Regions from separate parts of the Enterobacter sp. C4G1 genome, predicted to be linked through region 1. Evidence: predicted binding sites of a transcription regulator. Region 1 holds the regulator's gene; the other holds the start of a gene.
The links. Region 1 encodes sigma-54, which starts transcription at its own class of promoters, with help from an activator protein. Its sites were predicted from a motif close to GTTGGCACANNTTTCGCTNT; they were not measured.
Positions count from the first base shown of each region.

Region 2: a site for sigma-54 is predicted at 2,754-2,773, ahead of glnA (glutamate--ammonia ligase). Genes of this name have one in related genera too.

Region 1 is NZ_JBQVVV010000001.1:498,980-504,171, reverse strand. Features, by position in the region: gene mtgA (monofunctional biosynthetic peptidoglycan transglycosylase) at 1-311, shown strand, start outside; gene npr (PTS phosphocarrier protein NPr) at 349-621, opposite strand; gene rapZ (RNase adapter RapZ) at 618-1,472, opposite strand; gene ptsN (PTS IIA-like nitrogen regulatory protein PtsN) at 1,518-2,009, opposite strand; gene hpf (ribosome hibernation promoting factor) at 2,092-2,379, opposite strand; gene rpoN (RNA polymerase factor sigma-54) at 2,402-3,835, opposite strand; gene lptB (LPS export ABC transporter ATP-binding protein) at 3,883-4,608, opposite strand; gene lptA (lipopolysaccharide ABC transporter substrate-binding protein LptA) at 4,615-5,169, opposite strand; gene lptC (LPS export ABC transporter periplasmic protein LptC) at 5,138-5,192, opposite strand, start outside.
Region 2 is NZ_JBQVVV010000001.1:1,045,908-1,051,099, reverse strand. Features, by position in the region: gene glnG (nitrogen regulation protein NR(I)) at 1-10, opposite strand, end outside; gene glnL (nitrogen regulation protein NR(II)) at 22-1,071, opposite strand; gene glnA (glutamate--ammonia ligase) at 1,257-2,666, opposite strand; partial or broken gene typA (ribosome-dependent GTPase TypA) at 3,045-4,867, shown strand; gene yihX (glucose-1-phosphatase) at 5,002-5,192, shown strand, end outside.

The DNA.
Region 1 (5,192 bases):
TTGAGGCGGGTCTGACACTTGGTATGGAAACGGTCTGGAGCAAAAAGCGTATTCTGACCGTCTATCTGAATATCGCTGAATTTGGTGATGGGGTGTTTGGTGTCGAGGCCGCCGCGCAACGTTATTTCCATAAACCTGCCAGCCGTCTGACGATATCAGAAGCCGCGTTGTTAGCGGCCGTGTTGCCCAATCCCGTCCGCTTTAAGGCCAGTGCCCCGTCGGGGTATGTTCGTGGTCGTCAGGCGTGGATTATGCGGCAAATGCGCCAGTTAGGCGGGGAAGGATTTATGACGGGAAATAAGCTGTATTAGTGACCCTCTCCGTGAAGGAGAGGGCGGATGCATCAGTCTAGTCTTCATCAAACCCGGCATTAAACAGTGCTATCACTGCAGCCAGAGCTTCTTCTTCCTGTGGGCCTGTTGCCTCAACTTCAATTTGTCTGCCCTTGGCAGAATCCAGCATCAGTAGCGCGATAACGCTATTGGCTTCAGCCTCTGTACCTTCATCGTTACGCAGCAGAACCTCCGCATCAAAGCCCTGCATCAGTTCAAACAGTTTCATCGCCGGGCGGGCGTGCATACCCAGCTTATTAGTGATTTCAACAGTTTGTTTTACGGTCATGTTTTACGTTTTTCCAGCGTGCGATGACGGGACTGAACGTTCTTCCCGCGTGAGCGGAAGTAGTCGGCCAGTTGTTCGGCAATGTACACCGAACGATGTTTACCACCGGTACAGCCAATCGCCACCGTCAGGTAGCTGCGATTGTTTGTTTCCAGCATAGGTAACCATAGCTCAAGGTAACTGCGCGTCTGGTAGATAAAATTGTGAACTTCTGTGTGCCTGTCGAGGAACGCCGCCACGGGTTTATCAAGACCGGTCATTGGACGCAGTTTGGGATCCCAGTGGGGGTTAGGCAGGAAGCGCACGTCGAAAACATAATCCGCATCGATAGGAATGCCGTGCTTAAAGCCGAAGGATTCGAACACCATTGTCAGTTCGCGCTCGCGTTTACCCAGCAAACGAGTTCGGAGCATTTCAGCCAGTTCGTGAACGGACATTTCAGATGTATCGACAATGAGGTCTGCACGAGAGCGCAATGGCTCCAGCAGGTCGCTCTCTTCGTCGATGGCGCTTTCCAGAGAGAGATTCTTACTGGAGAGCGGATGCAAACGGCGGGTATCGCTGTAACGACGGATCAGTGTGTTACGGTCAGCATCAAGGAACAGCAACTGAGGCGAAAACGAGTCAGGCAGGTTGCTCATCGCCTGTTCAAAGACTTCCGGTGATTCTGGCATGTTACGGACGTCGATACTGACGGCAGCAGACGTTTGTCGGTCCGCGAGCGTCCGGGCCAGGTCGGGCAGCAGCACAACCGGCAGGTTATCGACACAGTAAAAACCCATATCTTCAAGCGCGCGGAGGGCGACGGATTTACCCGACCCTGAACGACCGCTGACGATCATCAGCACCATGTTCCGTTTCTCCTCAGGACAACAGATGTAAAGGACATCTCCCGGTTATGCATCATCCTGATTGCCTTCTGCTTCAGTGATAATTTGATATAACTCTTCATCACTTTGGGCTGAGCGCAGTCTACGGCAAATAGTTTTATCAGCCAGACGTTTAGCGACCAGCGAAAGCGTATGCAGATGGGTTTTGGTCTGGTCAGCAGGAACCAGCAGCGCGAAGAGGAGATCGACTGGCTGATTATCGATGGCGTCGAAGGCGATAGGCGTTTCGAGCTGCACAAATACACCGACGGCACGCAGGGTGTCTTCTTCCAGCTTACCATGCGGGATAGCAATGCCGTTGCCAATGCCAGTACTGCCCATTTTTTCGCGGGTCAGAATAGCTTCGAACACCACCTGCGACGGCAGGCCCAGCTGTTTTGCGGCCAGTTCACTGATGATTTCCAGCGCACGTTTTTTGCTCTGGCAGTGAACGCCACTACGGGTACATTCCTGGTTAAGGACATTGCTCAGTTGAAGAGCGGAATCGTTGTTCATCATAATTTCACCTAAGCGCTAACTGTACAAATGGCCTGTTGTGTTTCACAACAGGCCTTCCTGCACCCGTTAACTGCCCGGACAATTAGTGTTGTTTCAGTTTATCTTTATGTTTATTAAGCTGTCGTGCGAGCTTGTCAATCAAGCCGTCGATAGCAGCATACATGTCTTGCCCTTCCGCACTGGCATGGAGTTCACCCCCGTTCACGTGCAGGGTTGCATCCGAGATATGAGTCACTTTCTCCACTTTCAACACAATATAGACCTGGTTGATCCTTTCGAAATACTGTTCAAGTTTCGTGAACTTAGCGTTCACAAAGTCGCGTAAAGCATCAGTAATTTCGACGTTGTGTCCTGTGATGTTGAGCTGCATAGTGTCTTCCTTATCGGTTGTGTCAGACCAGTTGTTTACGCTGGTTAGACGGCGGAATGGATAAAGACTCTCGATACTTTGCAACAGTACGGCGTGCCACCATGATACCCTGATCGGACAGCATGGTGGTTAACTTACTGTCACTCAGTGGCTTCGCGGGATTCTCCGCGGCGATCAACTTCTTCACCAGTGCGCGAATTGCCGTCGACGAGGCTTCGCCGCCGCCTTCGGTATTCACGTGGCTGGAGAAGAAATACTTAAGCTCAAAAATACCACGTGGACTGTGCAGATACTTCTGCGTTGTCACGCGGGAAATGGTTGATTCATGCATTTCGACGGCCTGGGCAATATCTGCCAGCACCATCGGTTTCATATACTCTTCGCCCTGCTCAAAGAACGCCTGCTGCTGCTCGACAATACAGCGGCTTACACGGAGCAGCGTATCATTTCTGCTCTCCAGACTTTTGATCAGCCATCGCGCTTCCTGAAGATTGCTACGAATATATTGATTGTCGGAGTCGTTGCGTGCGCTGGTGCACATGGAGGCGTACTGCTGGTTGATTTGCAGGCGAGGAATGCTGTCTGAATTCAATTCTACAACCCAGCGGTCGTTATGTTTTCTGACCAGCACATCCGGGATAACGTATTCGGGTTCGCTGGTCTGGATGGATTGTCCGGGGCGAGGATCAAGCGACTGGATCAGATTGACGGCTTCTTTCAACACCTCTTCTTTCAGGCGGGTGACGCGCATCAGTGTACGGAAGTCATGGTTTGCCAGCAGATCCAGATGATCGCTGATGATTAACCGGGCTTCTTCAATCCAGGGGGTCTCTTTGGCGAACTGAGAAAGCTGGATCAGCAAGCAGTCGCGCAGATCTTTCGCGGCCACGCCAACCGGGTCGAAGCGCTGAATACGCTTCAGAACCGCTTCAATTTCCTCGAGTTCGATCTCCTCATCGCCGATGCTTTCAAGAATATCGTCCAGAGAAACGGTCAAATATCCGGTGTCATCAACGGCATCGACAATGGATGTTGCAATCGCACGATCGGTGTCAGAGAATGGCGTTAACTCCACCTGCCACATAAGGTAATCCTGAAGCGACTGGGTGGTTTCGCCCTGATAGACCGGTAGCTCATCATCCTGGTAGTCCGCGCGCGTCCCGGACGGGGTTCCTGCGGTGTAAATTTCATCCCAGCTGGCATCCAAAGGCAGCTCGTCCGGCATCTCTTTTTGTTCGAGAGCATCAACGGTATCGAGCGTTTCGGTGTCCTGCGTTTGCTGAGTATCTACCTCGTCATGAAGATCGGTTTGCTCCAGCAACGGGTTGCTGTCCAGTGCTTGCTGGAGTTCCTGCTGAAGTTCTAACGTGGACAGTTGCAACAGGCGAATCGCTTGTTGTAGCTGTGGCGTCATCGCCAGTTGTTGGCTGAGCCTTAATTGCAAACCTTGCTTCATGTTCAGAGCATTTTTCTCCGGTGCGGCGTTACGTTACCTCTACCCTATCAGAGTCTGAAGTCTTCCCCAAGGTACACGCGCTTAACATGCTCATCTTCGAGGATCTGCGTCGGCGTACCGTGGGCAATCAGATGGCCCTGGCTCACAATATAAGCGCGTTCACAAACGGCCAGCGTTTCACGGACGTTGTGGTCAGTGATCAGTACGCCAAGCCCGCTGTCACGCAGATGTTCAATAATACGTTTGATATCGATGACGGAAATAGGGTCAACGCCCGCGAAGGGTTCATCCAGCAGGATGAATTTCGGGTTTGCAGCCAGTGCGCGCGCAATCTCGACACGACGACGTTCACCGCCTGACAGTGCCTGACCTAAGCTATCGCGCAGGTGTTCAATATGAAACTCTTCCATCAGTTCGTTAGCGCGATCCTGACGCTGCTCGCTCGACAGATCGTCGCGGATCTGCAAGACGGCCATCAGGTTATCGAAGACGCTTAAACGGCGGAAAATGGACGCTTCCTGAGGAAGATAGCCGATACCACGGCGCGCACGGGCGTGCAGCGGCAGCAGGCTGATATCTTCATCATCAATGACAATGTTGCCTGCATCACGCGGCACAATGCCCACCACCATGTAGAAGGTAGTGGTTTTACCCGCACCGTTGGGACCTAAAAGGCCAACAATTTCGCCGGAGTTGACGGACAGACTGACATCTTCCACGACGCGGCGGCCCTTATAGGCCTTAGCGAGATTTTTTGCAGTTAATGTTGCCATAACGAATTAGTTACTCTTCTTCTGTGCCGGGGCCTGGCTTTTGCCTTTATCTTGCAGCTGTGAAGGAACAAGCACGGTGGTAACGCGTTTGCCTTTCTCGCTGGAAGCCTGCATTTTTTGCTCTTTCACCAGATAGGTGATCTGGTCGCCGGTGATATTGCTGTCCAGCTGTTCCAGGTAGGCGTTACCGGTCAGAATGACAAGATCCTTCGCCAGTTCATAGTGCATATGTGTGGCGTGGCCCTTCACCGGTTTACCGTTGTCCTGCATCTGGTAGAAGGTTGCCGGGTTGCCATAACCATCAATAATTTCTTTGCCTTGCTCGCCGCCCGGACGGGTAACGACCACTTTGTCGGCATTAATTTTGATGGTGCCCTGAGTCATGACGACGTTGCCGGTAAAGGTGACGACATTACCCTGCATATCGAGAGACTGGGTGTCAGATTCAATATGAATCGGCTGTTCGGTATCACCAGTCACAGCAAGTGCGGGAAGACTGGCTGCCAGCAGCGCGCTGGCGATAACAAAATTAAGGCTGAGTTTGTTTGTTTTGAATTTCATAAGAGGATCTAACCTTTTCAATC
Region 2 (5,192 bases), 550 kb from region 1:
CTCGTTGCATACACGTCACCTTTATTTTTTAATTGGCAGGTAAACCGAAAACTCGGTATGACCCGGCCAACTGGTAAATTCAATTTTGCCAGAGTGTTGATCAATCAAATTACGGGCAATGGATAACCCCAGTCCTGTACCGCCTTCGCGGCCACTAACCATCGGGTAGAACAATGTGTCCTGAAGATGCGATGGGATGCCTGGCCCGTTATCCTCAACGTCTATTCTTGCCGCAAGTCGGTAACGCACACCGTGCAGCGTTAACTGGAAAGCGGTACGGGTACGCAGAATAATTTCACCACCTTCAGGCCCAAGCGCCTGAAGGGCATTACGCACGATATTCAAAAGAACCTGTTCAATCTGGTCAGGATCGTGCGCCAGTTCTGGCAGGCTTGGATCGTAATCGCGCACCAGCGTGACGTTTTCCGGTAGCTCCATCGACACGAGTTTCACCACTCGCTCGGCCACTTTATGAATGCTTTCTGATACGTGCATTCCCGGTTGCTGCGGCCCAAGCAGTCTGTCGACCAGATTACGCAGACGGTCTGCCTGCTCAATGATGACGTTGGTGTATTCGGCAAGCGCAGGGTCGGGGAGTGCTTTTGTCAGCAGCTGCGCCGCACCGCGCAAACCACCCAGTGGGTTTTTGATTTCATGGGCCAGGCCACGCACCAAATCCCGGGCAGCGATCTGCTGAGCATGCTGGAGCTGTTCCTGACTAAGGCGACGCTGATTATCCATCGGTGCCATTTCGAGCAGAATAAGCCCCTCAGGAAGGCGTTGCGCCGTCAGCGAAAGAATATGGGAACGTCCGTCTATCACCAGCGTCACTTCGTTATCGGTGAACCCCTGACCGGCCTGTAAACTTTCCTGCATCAGGCCAATATTCAGTGAAAAGTAGCTCAGCAATTCCGGGAGCGGTGTACCAAACAGTTTGCGTGCGCTCTGGGCAAGCAGTTGCTGTGCCGCCGGGTTGGCGTAATGCACTGCCAGCTCGTCGTCGACCAACAAGATACTGTTAATTAAAGAATTGAGGATCTGCCCAGCATCGGGCAGCGTGCCAGTTGCCATTCAGCAGTCTCCTGGAGTTGTTTGCACTAATTTAGTGCAGTATAGCTTTTTCGGCGTAAAAGCGCGTGAGATCAGGTTGTTGGTGGAGAAAAAAGCCCATCCGAAGATGGGCTGAAAGTTTCCACGGCAACAAAAAAACAGCTTTCGGGGTCGCGCGTAAAAAGTCGCGCGAAACCCGTTAAAAATTAAACGCTGTAGTACAGTTCGAATTCAACTGGGTGCGGAGTCATACGCACACGGTCGTTCTCTTCGATACGCAGAGCGATGTATGCATCGATAGCATCGTCAGTGAACACACCACCGGCAGTCAGGAACTCGCGGTCTGCGTCCAGCGCCTGCAGCGCTTCTTCCAGAGAACCGGCAACCTGTGGGATCTCTTTCGCTTCTTCTGGCGGCAGGTCATACAGGTTTTTGTCCATTGCTTCACCTGGGTGGATCTTGTTCTTGATACCGTCAAGACCAGCCATCAGCAGAGCAGCGAAACACAGGTATGGGTTAGCTGCTGGGTCCGGGAAGCGAACTTCGATACGACGCGCTTTCGGAGAAGCAACAACCGGGATACGGATAGAAGCAGAACGGTTACGGGCAGAGTAAGCCAGCATTACTGGTGCTTCATAGCCTGGGACCAGACGCTTGTAGGAGTTGGTGGTTGGGTTCGCCAGGGCGTTGATCGCTTTAGCGTGTTTGATAACACCACCGATGTAGAACAGCGCTTGCTCGGACAGACCCGCATATTTGTCGCCAGAGAACAGGTTGGTGCCGTTCTTGGACAGAGACATGTGGCAGTGCATACCGGAACCGTTGTCGCCAAACATTGGTTTTGGCATGAAGGTCGCAGTTTTACCGAAACGGTGCGCAACGTTGTGCACAACGTATTTGTAGATCTGAATCTCATCCGCTTTTTTGGTCATGGTGTTGAAGCGGGTTGCGATTTCGTTCTGGCCAGCAGTTGCCACTTCGTGGTGGTGAGCTTCAACAACCAGGCCCATCTCTTCCATGATCAGACACATGGTAGAACGGATGTCCTGTGAGGAATCGACCGGAGGAACCGGGAAGTAACCGCCTTTCACGCCTGGACGGTGACCTTTGTTACCACCTTCATATTTGGTGGAGGAGTTCCATGCGCCTTCGATGTCATCGATAGCAACGTGGGAACCAGAAATTGAAGCACCAAAACGGATGTCGTCAAACAGGAAGAATTCTGGCTCTGGCCCGAACAGAACGGTGTCTGCGATACCGGTAGAACGCAGGTACTCTTCTGCGCGCTTAGCGATGGAGCGTGGGTCACGGTCGTAACCTTGCAGTGTGCCTGGTTCGAGAATATCGCAACGGATGATCAGAGTAGGTTCTTCGAAGAACGGGTCAATGAGCGCAGTAGTTGCGTCCGGCATCAGAACCATGTCTGATTCGTTAATGCCTTTCCAGCCACCAATGGAGGAGCCGTCAAACATTTTGCCTTCTTCAAAGAATTCGGCGTTCACCTGATGTGCAGGGATTGTGACGTGCTGTTCTTTACCTTTGGTATCGGTGAAGCGCAGATCAACAAACTTCACTTCATGTTCGTTCAGCATCGTCAAAACGTGTTCAGCGGACATACTTAACTCTCCAGATTGGTCATTGTCGTCGTGGTAACGAGGTCTTCAATTTTTGTCTTGTACTGGCTGTGTTGCCATATTTTTTATAAAGCGAAATCTGTGCCAACTTTTAAAACACCCCAAAAAGGCGTTATCATGCGCACCATAGTGCAAAAGGGCTGCACCATGATGGTTATGTTGCACCAGTATAGTGCTCCATGGTGAACATTGAGCACCATATTGGTGCAATTTACGTTAAAGCGCCCTTTACCGCTCCGTGAAAGCGATCACAAAGCATCTCTGCAATACTTGTTTGCGGGGGATGTTTGTGATCCTGTTTTGTAGTGCGATTAATCCGTGTACAATAACGCGCTATTTCTAAATGCCTGAGGCAAAGTTGTGATCGAAAATTTGCGTAACATCGCCATCATCGCGCACGTTGACCATGGTAAAACTACCCTGGTTGATAAGCTGCTGCAGCAATCCGGTACGTTTGATGCTCGTGCCGAAACTCAAGAACGCGTGATGGACTCCAACGATTTGGAGAAAGAGCGTGGGATTACCATCCTCGCGAAAAACACCGCGATTAAATGGAATGACTACCGTATCAACATCGTTGATACCCCAGGGCACGCCGACTTCGGTGGTGAAGTTGAACGTGTAATGTCCATGGTAGACTCCGTGCTGCTGGTCGTTGACGCAATGGATGGCCCAATGCCGCAGACGCGCTTCGTGACCAAAAAGGCATTTGCCCATGGTCTGAAGCCAATCGTTGTTATCAACAAGGTTGACCGTCCTGGCGCGCGTCCTGACTGGGTTGTTGACCAGGTATTTGACCTGTTCGTTAACCTTGATGCGACCGACGAGCAGCTGGACTTCCCTATCGTTTACGCTTCTGCGCTGAACGGTATCGCAGGTCTGGACCACGAAGACATGGCTGAAGACATGACCCCGCTGTACCAGGCGATTGTTGACCGTGTTCCTGCACCAAGCGTTGATCTCGACGGCACCCTGCAGATGCAGATCTCTCAGCTCGACTACAACAACTATGTTGGCGTAATCGGCATTGGTCGTATCAAGCGCGGTAAAGTTAAGCCTAACCAGCAGGTTACTATCATCGATAGCGAAGGCAAAACCCGTAACGGTAAAGTCGGTAAAGTGCTGACTCACCTGGGTCTTGAGCGTATCGAGAGTGACGTTGCTGAAGCTGGCGACATCATCGCAATCACCGGCCTGGGTGAGCTGAACATCTCCGACACCATCTGCGATCCGCAGAGCGTCGAAGCACTGCCAGCTCTGTCCGTTGATGAACCAACCGTGTCCATGTTCTTCAACGTCAACACCTCTCCGTTCTGTGGTAAAGAAGGTAAGTTCGTTACCTCTCGTCAGATCCTTGACCGCCTGAACAAAGAGCTGGTGCACAACGTTGCGCTGCGTGTTGAAGAAACTCCGGATGCAGACGCATTCCGTGTTTCTGGTCGTGGTGAGCTGCACCTGTCTGTTCTTATCGAAAACATGCGTCGTGAAGGTTTCGAAATGGCGGTTTCCCGTCCGAAAGTAATCTTCCGCGAAATCGACGGCCGTAAACAAGAGCCGTTCGAAAACGTAACGCTGGACGTTGAAGAGCAGCATCAGGGTTCTGTAATGCAGGCTCTGGGTGAGCGTAAAGGCGACCTGAAAAACATGAATCCAGATGGCAAAGGCCGCGTACGTCTCGACTACGTGATCCCAAGCCGTGGCCTGATCGGCTTCCGTTCTGAGTTCATGACCATGACTTCTGGTACTGGTCTGCTGTACTCCACCTTCAGCCACTACGACGACGTTCGTCCAGGCGAAGTTGGCCAGCGTAACAACGGCGTTCTGATCTCCAACGGTCAGGGTAAAGCGGTTGCGTTCGCACTGTTCAGCCTGCAGGACCGCGGTAAGCTGTTCCTGGGTCACGGTGCTGAAGTTTACAAGGCCAGATCATCGGTATTCACAGTCGTTCTAACGACCTGACTGTAAACTGCCTGACCGGTAAGAAACTGACCAACATGCGTGCGTCAGGTACTGACGAAGCAACGGTCCTGGTTCCACCAGTCAAGATGACCCTGGAGCAAGCTCTGGAATTCATCGATGATGACGAACTGGTAGAAGTGACTCCACAGTCAATTCGTATCCGTAAACGTCACCTGACCGAGAACGATCGTAAACGTGCGATGCGCGGTCCGAAAGAAGACTAATTCACGCTTCTTTTAGTCTGCAAAACCCCGTCCTTTGTGGCGGGGTTTTTCTTTTTATGCGTTATGTCGCAGCGCATAGCCAAAGCTTATCTTTCCCGCTACAGTTACTTTTCCACGGCGAAAAGGAGATAAACATGCTTTATATCTTTGACTTAGGAAATGTAATCGTCGATATCGATTTTAATCGGGTGCTGGGCGCATGGAGCGACTTTAGCCGCGTTCCGCTGGCGACATTAAAACAGAGCTTCGCGATGAGTGAGACCTTCCATCAGCATGAGCGTGGTGAAATCAGTGATGAAGAGTTTGCCGAGCGCTTTTGTCACGA